DNA from 4 places in the Kitasatospora sp. NPDC088779 genome. Region 1 is predicted to be linked to each of the others. Evidence: riboswitches for the same ligand, from Rfam matches in the RefSeq annotation. Region 1 holds a riboswitch; each other region holds the start of a gene.
The links. Region 1 has a riboswitch for cobalamin ahead of AB0P03_RS20200 (CoA-acylating methylmalonate-semialdehyde dehydrogenase). Riboswitches for the same ligand answer to the same signal wherever they lie in the genome.
Positions count from the first base shown of each region.

Region 1 (3,294 bases):
TCCTCGTAGTCGGCGGCGCGGAGCACGGTCAGGACGGGGCCGAAGATCTCCTCCCGGTAGATCCGCATGTCGGGAGTCACGCGGTCGAACAGCGAGGCGCCGAGGAAGTAGCCGCCCTCGTGCCCCTCCAGCCGGAAGTCCCGCCCGTCGACCACGAGTTCGGCGCCCTCCTCGACCCCGAGGTCCAGGTAGCCGCGGACCCGCTCCAGCGCGTCGGCGCCGACCAGCGGGCCGAAGTCCGCCGCCGGGTCGTCCGAGCGCCCGACCTTCAACGCGGCGATCCGCTCGACCAGTTTGGCCACCAGGGCGTCGGCGGTCTCCTCCCCCACCGGGACGGCCACCGAGATCGCCATGCAGCGCTCGCCGGCCGAGCCGTAGCCGGCGCCGATCAGCGCGTCCGCGGCCTGGTCGAGGTCGGCGTCCGGCATCACGACCAGGTGGTTCTTGGCACCGCCGAAGCACTGCGCCCGCTTCCCGTGCGCGGCGGCGGTGGCGTAGACGTACTGGGCGATCGGCGTGGAGCCGACGAACCCGACCGCCTGCACCCGCGGGTCCTCCAGCAGGGTGTCCACGGCCTCCTTGCCGCCGTTGACCACGTTCAGCACGCCCGGCGGCAGCCCGGCCTCCAGGAGCAGTTCGGCGAGGCGCAGCGGCACCGAGGGGTCGCGTTCCGAGGGCTTGAGGACGAAGGCGTTGCCGCAGGCGAGGGCGGGTGCGGCCTTCCAGAGCGGGATCATCACCGGGAAGTTGAACGGCGTGATGCCCGCGACCACGCCGAGCGGCTGGCGCATCGAGTACACGTCGATGCCGGTGCCCGCGTTGTCGCTGAACTCGCCCTTCAGCAGGTGCGGGATGCCGGCGGCGAACTCCACGACCTCCAGGCCGCGCTGGATGTCCCCGTGGGCATCGGCCACGGTCTTGCCGTGCTCGGCGGACAGCAGCCGGGCCAGCTCGTCCTTCTCCTGCTCGACGAGTTGGAGGAAGCGCAGCAGGACGCGGGCCCGCCGCTGCGGGTTCCACGCGGCCCACCCGGGCTGAGCCTGCGCGGCGTCGGCGATCACCGCCTCGACCTCGGCCCGGCTGGCCAGCGGCACCCGGGCCTGCACCCGGCCGGTGTTGGGGTCGTACACGTCGCCGAAGCGACCGGAGGTGCCGGCGGTGGGCTTGCCGGCGACGAAGTGGGTCAGTTCTCGGACCATCGGGTTCCTTCTCTCGACAGGGTGGGGAGAGGAGGAGGATCGGAGGCCGCCGCGGGTCGGCGGGCACACGGTGGTGCGCCCCGCGGCACGGGCGTGCGGCGGCGGAACGGAACGTCAGGGCGTCGGGGCCCCGGCGGCCGTCGGCACGGGACGACCAGGAGCGGCAGTGGAGCGGGAGCAGCCCGGAGTCATGCGTGTCGTCTCCATCCTCGTGGAAAACACGGAACACCCGCGGCCGGTATCCTGACTCCCGGATCACCGCACGCCCCCAGGCCTTCCCGGCTGGCTGCCAGTGGCCTTCGTCTGCGAGGACGAACTCCCCGGTCACAGTGGCGGGACCGTGCCGGACTCACACCGGCTTCCCTGACACCGCGGACCTGCCGTCGACCATATAGTTGGACGTCCTAGTAAGTCCAGAGGCCCGCACGCGCGTTGCGCCATCGGGTTTCCGCCGCGCCGAGCCCTGCCCGACGCCGGTCACCGCGCAGCCGCGTAACCGCGTAACCGCCCACCATTCGCAGGCCACCCCCTTGCCGGAACGTTCCGGCATGGCTAGATTCTTCACCACGCCAGCAAAGCTGACTGAACTTTCAGTTATACCGCAGGGCCGCGTCGGCACCAGAGAACAGAAGGAACACCCATGACCACGTCCACCACCACCGGCCGCACGGCCGCCGGAGGCCCCGCCTCCCGCACCTGCCGGACGTCCCGCCGGCAGACGAGGACGGTCCGCCCGTGACCTCGTACGCCGTCCTCACCTCCTTCGGCTCCCCGCTCGGCTCCCCCGGCCGCACCAGGCCGGCCGAACGCGCGCCGCTGCGCGTCGGGCTCGTGCAGATGCGCTGGCACACCGACCCGGCCGAGCACGACGCCCGGCTGCGCGAGGGCGTGGCACTCGCCGCCGCGCAGGGCGCGACGATGGTGTGCCTGCCCGAGCTGACCCGCAGTCCCTACTTCTGCAACACCGACGACCCGATGGGGGAGGGCGCCGCCCGCCACCTGGAGGACGTCGAGACGGGGCCCACCACCCGCCTCGCCGCCGAACTCGCCGCCGAACTCGGCATCAGCGTCCACGCCTCCCTGTACGAGCGCGCCGAGGACGGCGGCCTCGGCTACAACACGGCCGTCTGCGTGGACCGCGACGGCACCCTCGTCGCCAGAACCCGGAAGAACCACATCCCGGCCTTCCCCGGCTACCGCGAGGACCTGTGCTTCCGCCCCGGCGACAGCGGGTTCCCCGTCCTGGCCCACCAGGGCGCCGCCTTCGGCTTCCCCACCTGCTGGGACGAGTGGTTCCCCGAACTCGCCCGCGCCTACGCGCTCGGCGGCGCCGAAGTCCTCGTCCACCCCACCGCCATCGGCTCCGAGGTGGACCTCCCGGACTTCGACACCCGGCCCATGTGGGAGCACGCCATCAGCGCCAACGGCCTCGCCAACGCGCTGTTCATGATCGTGCCCAACCGGATCGGGACGGAGGGCCGGTCCACCTTCTACGGCTCGTCGTTCATCTCCGACCCGTACGGCCGGATCCTGCTCCGCGCCCCGCGCGACCGGCCCGCCGTCCTCGTCGCCGACCTCGACCTCGACCAGTGCCGGGACTGGCGGGAGTTCGGCCTCCTGCGCACCCGCCGCCCCGAGCTGTACGCCCCGCTGACCGCGACGAGCCGCACCGACGCCTGACCGGACGCCCCGGCGCACCCACGCCGGGGCGTCCCGCCGCCACGAGTCGACGTGCCGGGACTGACGCCAACTACCTTTTCCAGTAGCGTAGTTGACGTGACCGACGCGCCGACCTCAGGTGGTGGCCGTCGGAGCGGGCGAAGCCGCACCGGCGGACGGCGGGGCCTGGCAGGGCAGGACGACCATCACACTCACACCCTGGCCGGGCTTCGACGCGCCCGCCGAAACGGTGTAGCCGTCGGACTCGTGGACGGCATCGAACTCCCAGGTGGGCGGGGTGGACTGAGCGTCCGCACCGGACGCCGACGAGGTGATCTTGAAGCCCTCGCCCGCCAGCTTCTCCCGCAGCGCCCGCAGCACCTCGGGGCGCTGGTCGTCCGTGGCCTTGAGCAGGATCCCCGAGCTGAGCTGGTAG
Region 1 covers NZ_JBFBHW010000019.1:126,745-130,038, reverse strand. The annotation lists gene AB0P03_RS20200 (CoA-acylating methylmalonate-semialdehyde dehydrogenase) at 1-1,199, opposite strand, end outside; cobalamin riboswitch at 1,415-1,606, opposite strand; gene AB0P03_RS20195 (nitrilase-related carbon-nitrogen hydrolase) at 1,935-2,879, shown strand; gene AB0P03_RS20190 (hypothetical protein) at 2,994-3,294, opposite strand, start outside.

Region 2 (3,294 bases), on a different contig from region 1:
CCGGCGGCCGGCCGCAGCGCCCGGTAGACGCAGCGCAGCAGCGTCGACTTGCCGCTGCCGTTGGGCCCGACCAGTCCGACCACCTGCCCGGCGGCGGCGTCCAGGGCGACGTCGTGGACCAGCCGGGCGCCGGCCAGCTCGACCGAGACGGAGTCCAGGGCGAGATCCATCAGCGGCCTCCGAAGGAATAGCCGCGACGGCGCATCAGCAGCAGGAAACAGGGCACCCCGAGCACCGCGGTGACCACCCCGACCGGCAGTTCGGCGGGCGCCAGCAGGGTGCGCGAGACGATGTCCACCCAGACCAGCAGCAGCGCCCCGGCGAGCGGCGCGACCAGCAGCACCCGGCGGTGCCCGGCGCCGACCAGCATCCGGGCCAGGTGCGGCACCATCAGCCCGACGAAGCCGATCGCCCCGCTGACGGCCACCACCGTGCCGGTGACGGCGGCGGTCACCACGAACAGCTCGCGGCGCAGCCGGTCCGGGTCCACGCCCAGCGAGGCGGCCGTCTCGTCGCCCATGGCGAGCGCGTCCAGCCGGCCGGCGGCGCAGGCCAGGTACGCCAGGCCGGCCAGCACGGTGGCGGCGGCGATCGGCACCGAGCCCCAGGTGGCGCCGCCGAGGCTGCCGAGCAGCCACATCATGGCGTCCCGGGCGGCCTCGCCTCGGGCGGCCGCGAAGACCATCAGCGCGGTGACGGCGGAGAAGCCGTAGGAGAGCGCGGTGCCGGTGAGCACCAGCCGCAGCGGGGTGAGCCCGTAGGCCGTGCGCGCCGCGAGGTAGACCAGCACCATGGCGACCAGCGCGGAGCCGAACGCGGAGGCCGAGATCGCCCACACCCCGAGCGAGGCGAAGGCGCCGAGCAGCAGCACGGCGTTGGCGCCGACGGCCGCGCCGGAGGAGATGCCGAGCACGAACGGGTCGGCCAGCGCGTTGCGCACCAGGGCCTGGACGGCGACCCCGGTGGCGGCCAGCCCGGCGCCGACCACCGAGGCCAGCACGGCGCGCGGCAGCCGGATCTCCCAGACGATCGCGTAGGCGGCGGCCTCGTCCGCCTCCAGCCGTCCGCCCGTCAGCCCGGCGGCCAGCAGCCGCATGGCGCGGGGCAGGCCGATCCCGGAGGCGCCCAGCGCCACGCCGCAGAGCAGCGAGAGCAGCAGGGCGGCGGCCAGGCCGACGGCGAGCGGGAGGGCGGGTATTCGGCGGGCGGGCGGGCTCGTTGCGCCACTGCCCGCGGCTGCGGTGCTGCTCACGGTGCGCCTTGCCTCGGGCCGCGGGTGCGCGGGGGCGGCACCGGTCGGGCGCGGGCCCGGGCGCCATCCCCTCGCAGTCCACGGCGAGTTGTCGGGAGTTCAGCGGCCGGGGGCGATCGGGCTGGCGCGGCCCCGGGGCCGTGCTCACCGTTGCGGGTCAGCGCCGGATTCACACCGGACTTCCCCCTCGGACGCCCTGGCAGCATAACAGCCACTCAGGCTAGGCAACCCTTACCGGGCTCGGATGGGGCGTGAACGCACGACCGCCCCCGTCCGGGCTCGCGGACGGGGGCGGTCGGGTGGCGACGCGTCAGGCTCAGGCCTGCTTGGTCTCCCAGAAGATCTTGTCGACCTCGGCGATCAGGTCCAGCAGGGCCTGGCCGGTGGCGGGGTCGGTGGACGCCTTGGCGGCCGAGGCGGCCTTCAGGGTGTCGTTGATCAGCTGGTGCAGCTGCGGGTACTTCTCGAAGTGCGGGGCCTTGAAGTAGTCGCTCCACAGCACCGAGATGTGGTGCTTGACGGCCTCGGCACGCTGCTCCTTGATGATCAGGGCGCGGGTGCGGAAAGCCGGGTCCTCGTTGGCCTGGTACTTCTCCTGGGTGCCCTTGACCGACTCGGCCTCGATCCGGGCCTGCGCCGGGTCGTACACGCCGCAGGGCAGGTCACAGTGGGCGTGGGCGGTGGCGCGCGGTGCAAACAGACGAGAGAACATGGGAGTCCTTCCTTAGATCGTCTTCCCGCGCCCGAGATTACCCTTCCGCACCCGGGGTTTCGCGATCGGGCGGTGGGCCTAGGGCAAAAGGCGGACCCGGAACCGGGGTAATCCGGACATCGAACGGATCGAACGGGGTGACGGTCCGTACGGCAGACTGGGACCGGGCGGTCCGGGAGGAGGAGTCGTGGCGCGGAGCACGGAACCGGCGGACGCGGAACCGATGGGCACGGAACCCCGGGGCCGGGGCCGGGGCGGCGGCGCGGTGCCGTTCGGGCTGGTCGACGTGGCGGGCCCGTCGATGGTCCCGACCCTGCGCGAGGGCGACCAGTTGCTGGTGCGCTACGGCGCGCCGATCCGGCCCGGCGCGGTGGTGCTCTTCCGGCACCCCTTCCAGCAGGACCTGCTGGTGGTGAAGCGGGCCGCCGAGCGGCGTCCGAGGGGCTGGTGGCTGCTGTCCGACAACCGGCCGGTGGACAGCGACAGCCGCAGCTACGGCCCGGTCCCGGACGAGCTGGTGCTCGGCCGGGTGCTGCTGCGGCTGCGCCCGCGCCCGGCCTGGCTGGCGCCGGGGCGGCGGCTGGAGCGGCTGCTGCTGGGCACCCGGCTGGCCCGGGTGCCGGGTCTGGCCCGCCGCCTGGGCGTCTGGGCGGACGAGCTCTGACCCCCTGGGCCCGGCCCGGACAGGACCTAGCCGGCGGCGCCGAGTGCCGCGGCCTCGGCCTCCTGGCGCTTGCGGGCCCGGTACGCGGCGACGTTGGCGCGGGTCGCGCAGCGGTCCGAGCAGTAGCGGCGGGAGCGGTTGGTCGAGGTGTCCAGGTAGGCGTTGCGGCAGGGCGCGGCCTGGCAGATGCCGAGCCGGTCGGCGCCCAGCTCGGTCAGGTGGACGGCCAGGCCCATGCAGGCGACCGCGCTGAAGTGCGCGGTGGCGGTGGGCGAGTTGTCGGCCAGGTGCAGGTGCCAGCGCGGCCGGCCGGCGTCGTCCAGGTAGTCGTGCCCGGAGACCAGCGGGCTGACCGGGTACTCCATCAGCAGGCTGTTCAGCAGGTCGACGCCCCGGATCTCGTCGCCCTCGGCGGCGGCCTCGAAGACCCCGCGCAGCCTGGTCCGCACCGCCCGCAGCCGGGGCAGGTCGGACTCGTCGGCCTGTGCGGCGGCCCGTGAGGAGTCGGAGAACAGGCCGCGCACCGCGTCCACGGACGTCAGCGTGTCGGTGCCGCGCCCGGGCTCCTCGGTGTTCACCAGCCGAACGGCGAGATCGGCGTACGAGGCGAGCTCCACGGAGGTCCTTCCAGAAGGTCGGTAACGGGCTGATTGCGTCCAGCCTATT
Region 2 covers NZ_JBFBHW010000010.1:76,503-79,796, forward strand. The annotation lists gene AB0P03_RS11835 (ABC transporter ATP-binding protein) at 1-170, opposite strand, end outside; gene AB0P03_RS11840 (iron ABC transporter permease) at 170-1,252, opposite strand; cobalamin riboswitch at 1,342-1,480, opposite strand; gene sodN (superoxide dismutase, Ni) at 1,569-1,964, opposite strand; gene sodX (nickel-type superoxide dismutase maturation protease) at 2,188-2,628, shown strand; gene AB0P03_RS11855 (CGNR zinc finger domain-containing protein) at 2,655-3,245, opposite strand.
Region 2: another riboswitch for cobalamin. It lies ahead of AB0P03_RS11840 (iron ABC transporter permease); the one in region 1 lies ahead of AB0P03_RS20200 (CoA-acylating methylmalonate-semialdehyde dehydrogenase).

Region 3 (3,294 bases), on a different contig from region 1:
AGCCGGACGTACCGGCCCTCACCGGGCAGCCAGTAGCGCTTGTGCTGGATGTTGGGGTCGAAGCGGCGGCGGGTGCGGCGGTGCGAGTGCGAGATCGCGTTGCCGAATCCGGGTTGGCGGCCGGTGAGTTGGCAGTGGGCGGACATGGGTGCTCCCTGGCGTCCGGGAATGGGCGGGACGGAGCCCACGTTACACCAGATGAAAATGACTTCCATTTCGGTGTACGGTTTCGCCCCAGCCCCGAACACCCCGCCAACCCGGGAGGACACCCATGGCCCGCAGCGAACTGCGCCCCGTCATCAAGCTCCGCTCCACCGCCGGCACCGGCTACACGTACGTGACCCGCAAGAACCGCCGCAACGACCCGGACCGGATGGTCCTGCGCAAGTACGACCCGGTCGCGCGCCGGCACGTCGACTTCCGCGAAGAGCGCTGAACCCCGCCCGCCCGACGACCGGCACCGGCCCGCAGCGACGAAACGGCGCCTCCCCCGGGATCCCGGGGGAGGCGCCGTCGCTGATCGCTGCCGTCGCTGATCGCAGCCGTCGCTACTCGGCGGCCACCCAGCGCTTCTCCACCCGGGCCAGCTTCCAGTAGGCGATCGCCGCGGCCCAGACCACCACGAACAGCCCGGCGATCGCGTAGCCGACGTTGTCCAGCGAGATGCCCGCGATCCAGCCGGTGACCGGGTCGGTCAGATCGAGCTTCTCGTGCAGCACGCCGACCAGTTCGATGGTGCCGATGACGAAGGCCACCGCGATCGACAGCCCAGTGATCGTCAGGTTGTAGTACACCTTCCGGACCGGGTTCGCGAAGGCCCACTGGTACGCGAAGTTCATGAACGTCCCGTCCAGGGTGTCGAACAGGCTCATCCCGGCCGCGAACAGCAGCGGCAGGCAGACGATCGCGTACCAGGGCAGCCCGGCCGCCGCGCCCGACCCGGCCATCACCATCAGGGTGACCTCGGTCGCGGTGTCGAAGCCCAGCCCCAGCACCATGCCCACCGGGAACATCTGCCCGGGCCGGGTGATCGACCGGGTCGCCCGGTTCAGCACCCGGGCCATGAAGCCGCGCGAGTTGAGGTGCTCCTCCAGCTGCGCCTCGTCGTACGACCCGGCCCGCATCGCCCGGAACACCTTGAGTATGCCGAGCAGCGCGGCCAGGTTGAGCGCGCCGATCAGGTAGAGGAACGCGCCGGAGGCCGTCGTGCCGACCATCCCGAGCCACTTGTGGGTGGCCGAGTCGTCGTCCATCAGCGTGCTGGCCAGCTGCGCGCCGCCCGCCACCAGGGCGGCCATCAGCACCACCATCGAGGAGTGCCCGAGGGCGAACCAGAAGCCGACCGAGACCGGCCGCTTGCCGTCCGCCATCAGCTTGCGGGTGGTGTTGTCGATCACCGCGATGTGGTCGGCGTCGAAGGCGTGCCGCATGCCGAGGGTGTACGCGGTGATCCCGAGGCCCACCCCGAAGACCTGGGTGCCGACCGCGTAGTTGTGGGGCGCGACCAGGAAGACGAGCGTCCCGAAGGCCACCACGTGCATGGCCAGGATCACCCCCATCAACCCGGCCGTGCGGACGGTGTCCTCGCGCTTCCAGCGGAACGTGGGCAGCACGGACGGTGTCGCCGGCGCCTCGGCGGCGGCGGTTTCGGGCAGGGTCATTCGGGTCACGCTCCAGCACCTCGTGGAAACACTTCGTGAGATGCCGTGGCCGGTCTCCTGGCTTACGGGGGTCCCGTACCCGCCTTCCCAGGTGCGCGAGGCTCCCAGTGGCGTCGTGGGTACGGACGTCTCTCCATCGTCGACGATCACGATGGCCCGATCACAGTGGCGAGGGCCGCTCCGGACTGGGACCCCTGAGGATCCGTCACCGGTCTTCCCGAGCACCACGGCGGGGAACACCGTAGGGGCCAGGACCCACCCTTGCAAGGCTGCGCACCTGCGCAGGTGTCCAGGATCACAGGCCCCCTCCTGCAACAATGTGCGCATGCATCTCGTACCGGCCGACCGCGCGGGCCACCGCACCATCGACGGACACCGGGTCTGCGAGGCCATCGCCGCGATCGGCGACCCCGCGCACGTCCGCACCTGGGCCGAGCGGTTCTCCCTGCTCGCCGACCCCGGGCGGCTCGCCCTCCTGCTCGCCCTCCACCGGGCCGGCCCGCTCGCCGTCTCCGACCTCGCCGTCGCCACCGGCATGCGCGACCCCGCCGTGTCCCAGGCCCTGCGGCTGCTCCGCACCGCGGGCGTGGTCACCGGGGACAAGGACGGGCGGATCGTGCGCTACCGGCTCGTGGACGAGGCCCTGCGCCCCCTCCTCGACGCGTGCGCCGCCGCCGAACACCACGAGCCCAGCGCGGCCGTCGTCTGACCGGCTCCTCCGGAGGACGCGCCGGGGCCCGGCCGGAGCAACCCTCGAACGCGGTCAGGCCGCCTGGCAGGCGGGGCACCAGAAGAGGTTGCGCGCGGCGTGCTGCTCCGTCCGGACCTCGGTGCCACAGACCAGGCAGGGCATCGCGGCCCGCCGGTAGACGTACACCTCGCCGCCGTGGTCGTCGACGCGCGGCGGGCGGCCCATCGCCTCGGGGGTGTGCTCGGGACGGACGGTGTCGATCCGGCCCGCGCCGACGCCCTCGTGCATCAGGGCGACCAGGTCGGCCCAGATCGCGTCCCACTCGCCCCGGGTGAGGTCGCGGCCGGCGCGGTGCGGGTTGATCCCGTGGCGGAACAGCACCTCGGCCCGGTAGACGTTGCCCACCCCGGCCAGCACCTTCTGGTCCATCAGCAGCGCGGCGACGGTCGTCCGGCTGGCCGATATCCGGCGCCAGGCGGCCTGCGGGTCGGCGTCGGCGCGCAGCGGGTCGGGGCCCAGCCGGGCGGCGACGGCGTCCTTCTCCGCGCCGGTGACCAGCGCGCAGGTGTTGGGGCCGCGCAGGTCCGCGTAGCCGTCGTCGTTGGCCAGCCGCAGCCGGACCAGGCCGACCGGCTCGGGCGCGGGCCCGGTACCGAAGGCGAAGCCGCCGTAGAGGCCGAGGTGGACGTGCACCCAGGCGCCCTCCTCGAAGCCGAGGAACAGGTGCTTGCCGACGGCTTCGGCCGCGGTGAGCAGCTGCCCGTCGATGGCCTTGGCCTCGTCGGCGAACCGGCCCTGCGGGCTGGACACCTCGACCGGGCGGCCGCCGAAGGCCTTCCGGTTCTCGGCGGCGAGGCGGTGGATGATGTGGCCTTCCGGCACGGGCGTCAGCTCCCCCGGGGTGGTTCGACAGGACCCGCACATCATCGCAGCCGGCACCGA
Region 3 covers NZ_JBFBHW010000001.1:209,458-212,751, reverse strand. The annotation lists gene rpmB (50S ribosomal protein L28) at 1-146, opposite strand, end outside; gene rpmG (50S ribosomal protein L33) at 272-436, shown strand; gene AB0P03_RS00995 (HoxN/HupN/NixA family nickel/cobalt transporter) at 549-1,661, opposite strand; cobalamin riboswitch at 1,691-1,905, opposite strand; gene AB0P03_RS00990 (metalloregulator ArsR/SmtB family transcription factor) at 1,987-2,370, shown strand; gene AB0P03_RS00985 (DNA-formamidopyrimidine glycosylase family protein) at 2,425-3,234, opposite strand.
Region 3: another riboswitch for cobalamin. It lies ahead of AB0P03_RS00995 (HoxN/HupN/NixA family nickel/cobalt transporter); the one in region 1 lies ahead of AB0P03_RS20200 (CoA-acylating methylmalonate-semialdehyde dehydrogenase).

Region 4 (3,294 bases), on a different contig from region 1:
CGCCGGTGTAGCCGGCCCGGGCGGCGCCGCGGCGGGCGGTGGCGGGCAGGTCGAGGACCGGCGAGTCCAGGACGAGGCCGCTGATGGCATGGGCCCAGGCGGAGCGGGAGGCCGTCTGGAGGGCCATGGTGGCGCCGAGGGACCAGCCGTACAGGATGACCCGGCCGGCGCCGCTGTCGAGGGCGAGCCGTACCGCCGACTCGACGTCGCGCCACTCGGTCTCGCCGAAGTGGCCGAGCCCGTCCGGCGAGGCCGGGGCGCCCTGGTCGCCGCGGTAGGTGACGGCGAGGGCGGGCAGGGCGAGGCGGTCGAGGACGGGGAGGACCGGGAGGGTCTGCTGCCGGTCGGCGCCGGGGCCGTGGACGAGGATCACCCAGGTGCCGCGTTTGCCGGCGAGGCGCCAGGCGGGGAGGGCGCCGAGTTCGCCGTCGGCGGCGGTGTCGGTGAAGGGGAGGCCGAGCGCCTCGGTGGGGTCGCCGAGGTGGACGCGGGGGGTGAAGCGGACCTCGGTGCCGGGGGTGAGGGTGCCCCGGTCCGCGCGGACGAGGCGGCGGGTGACGCCGTTCTCGTCGCTGTGCAGGACCTCCTCGACGACGGCGTGGCCGTGGTCGTCCCATTCCACGGCCCAGCGGCCGGGGCGAAGGCTCTCGGGGCGGCGGTTGAAGGTGATCCGGCCCGCGGCGAGGCTCCGCACCAGGACGGGGCCGGACTCCCGGGCGGCGCTCGCCGGGTGGACCAGCCGTTCGGAGGCCCGGCGGCCGATCACCAGGACGGCGGCCCCGGCGGCCCCGGCGCCGACGACGGCGGCCGCCACGACGGCCGCGGTTCCCCAACGCATATCGCTCCCCGCTCTGCTGGTCTTGGACCGGACGGTGTCCGGGCGGTGTCCGGGCACCAGTTCACCGGGGGGCCGCGCGGGCGGCCACCGGGCTGGGCCGTCCGGGGCACGGCGGGGCCTCGGGCTGGGCGGGCGTCAGGCAGGGCGGGGCGGGGCGGGCGGATCGGAGGTGGCGACGGGGCTCCGAGGTGTGACCAACCCCTCCGTGACCTCGGTTGACTCCCGGTTCGGCCGCGTGATGGGATCCTGGGGCCAAACGGAGGCATGCAGAGGAAGCCGGTGCGAGTCCGGCGCGGTCCCGCCACTGTCACCGGGGAGCACGCTCGGAACATTGCCACGGCGGACCGTCAGAAGCCGCTGGAAGGCCCGGGGGTGTGTCCGACCCGGAAGCCAGGAGACTCTCGCCCCCGGTACGTCGATCCAGGGCGCGGACCCTGAGTGAGGACACGCACGCGATGCAGGCTGCCCCGCCCCGCCGGACCCCACGCGGCCTTCCGCCGAACCCGCCGTGCGCCCGCTGACCCGCGCCGCCGCGTTCGCGCTCGGCGCCGCCGCGGGCTTCGCCGCGGACGCCCGCTTCGCCGACCCCCGGCGCGGCCACCCGGTGGCCGTCTTCGGCGGTGCGGCGACCCGGCTGGAGCGGCGGGTGTGGCAGGACGACCGGGTGGCCGGCGCCGGGTACACGGCGCTGTGCGTCGGCGCGGTCGCGGCCGGCGCGGTGGCCCTGGACCGTACGGTGGGCCGGCGTCCGCTGGGCCGGGCCGCGCTGGCGGCCGCCGCGACCTGGACGGTGCTGGGCGGCACCTCGCTGACCCGGGAGGCGCGCACCATCGGCCGGTCGCTGGCCACGGGCGACCTGGCGGCCGCGCGGGAGCGGCTGCCGCACCTGTGCGGGCGGGACCCGAGCGCGCTGGACGGGCCTCAGATCGCCCGCGCGGTGGTCGAGTCGGTGGCCGAGAACACGGCGGACGCCGTGGTGAACGCGCTGGTCTGGGGCACGCTGGCGGGCACCCCGGGGCTGCTGGCGTTCCGCGCGGTGAACACGCTGGACGCGATGGTCGGCCACCGCTCGCCGCGGTACGCCCGGTTCGGCTGGGCCTCGGCCCGGCTGGACGACGTGGCGGGCTGGCCGGGCGCCCGGCTGACGGCTCTGCTCACGGTGGCCGCCGCGCCGCAGCCGAAAACGGCCTGGCGGGTCTGGCGGCGGGACGGTTCGGCGCACCCGAGCCCGAACGCGGGCCAGGCGGAGGCGGCCTTCGCGGGCGCGGTGGGCGTCCGGCTGGGCGGGACCCTCCAGTACGGGGAGCGGGTGGAACACCGGCCGGTGCTGGGCGCGGAGTTGCGGCCGGTGACGGCGGACGACATCGAGCGGGCCTGCGTGCTCTCCCGGCGGGTGGGCGCGCTGGCCCTGGGTACGACGGTCGCGGGGCACGTCGCGCTGCGCTTGCTGACGACACGGTGGAGGGGAAGGGCATGAGCAACGCACTGCTGGTCGCGGGGACGACCTCGGACGCGGGCAAGAGTGTGGTGACCGCGGGCATCTGCCGCTGGCTGGCCCGGCAGGGGGTGCGGGTCGCGCCGTTCAAGGCGCAGAACATGTCGCTGAACTCCTTCGTCACCGCCGACGGCGCCGAGATCGGCCGGGCGCAGGCGATGCAGGCGCAGGCGGCCCGGGTGGAGCCGGAGGCGGCGATGAACCCGGTGCTGCTGAAGCCGGGGGCGGACGGCCGCAGCCAGGTGGTGCTGCTGGGCCGGCCGGTCGCCGAGGTGGGCGCGCTGGACTACCGCGAACGCAAGCCCGTCCTGCTGGAACGGTCGCTGGAGTGCCTGGCGGATATGCGCCGCCGCTACGAGGTGGTGGTCTGCGAGGGCGCCGGTTCGCCCGCCGAGATCAACCTGCGGGACCGGGACATCGCCAACATGGGCCTGGCGACGGCCGCCGGGCTGCCGGTGGTGGTGGTCGGGGACATCGACCGCGGCGGCGTCTTCGCGGCGATGTACGGGACGCTGGCACTGCTGTCGGCGGAGGACCAGCGGCACGTGGCGGGCTGGTTCGTCAACAAGTTCCGCGGCGACGCGCGGCTGCTGGCGCCCGGCCTGGACATGCTGCACGGGCTGACCGGCCGTCCGGTGCTGGGCACCCTGCCGATGCTGCCGGGCCTGTGGCTGGACGCCGAGGACTCGCTGGACCTGTCCACGGTGGTGGACCGGGTGGACGGCCGCGGCCCGCTCGGGGCGGACGTGCTGCGGGTGGCCGTGGTGCGCTTCCCCCGGCTGTCGAACTTCACCGACCTGGACGCGCTGGCGCAGGAGCCCGGTGTGCTGGTGCGCTGGGTGACCCGGCCGGAGGAACTGGCCGACGCCGACCTGGTGGTGCTGCCCGGCACCCGGGCCACCGTGGCCGACCTGGCCTGGCTGCGCGAACGCGGCCTGGAGCCGGCGCTGAAGGCGCGGGC
Region 4 covers NZ_JBFBHW010000005.1:58,273-61,566, forward strand. The annotation lists gene AB0P03_RS05880 (alpha/beta hydrolase) at 1-838, opposite strand, end outside; cobalamin riboswitch at 1,107-1,239, shown strand; gene AB0P03_RS05885 (cobalamin biosynthesis protein) at 1,347-2,315, shown strand; gene AB0P03_RS05890 (cobyric acid synthase) at 2,312-3,294, shown strand, end outside.
Region 4: another riboswitch for cobalamin. It lies ahead of AB0P03_RS05885 (cobalamin biosynthesis protein); the one in region 1 lies ahead of AB0P03_RS20200 (CoA-acylating methylmalonate-semialdehyde dehydrogenase).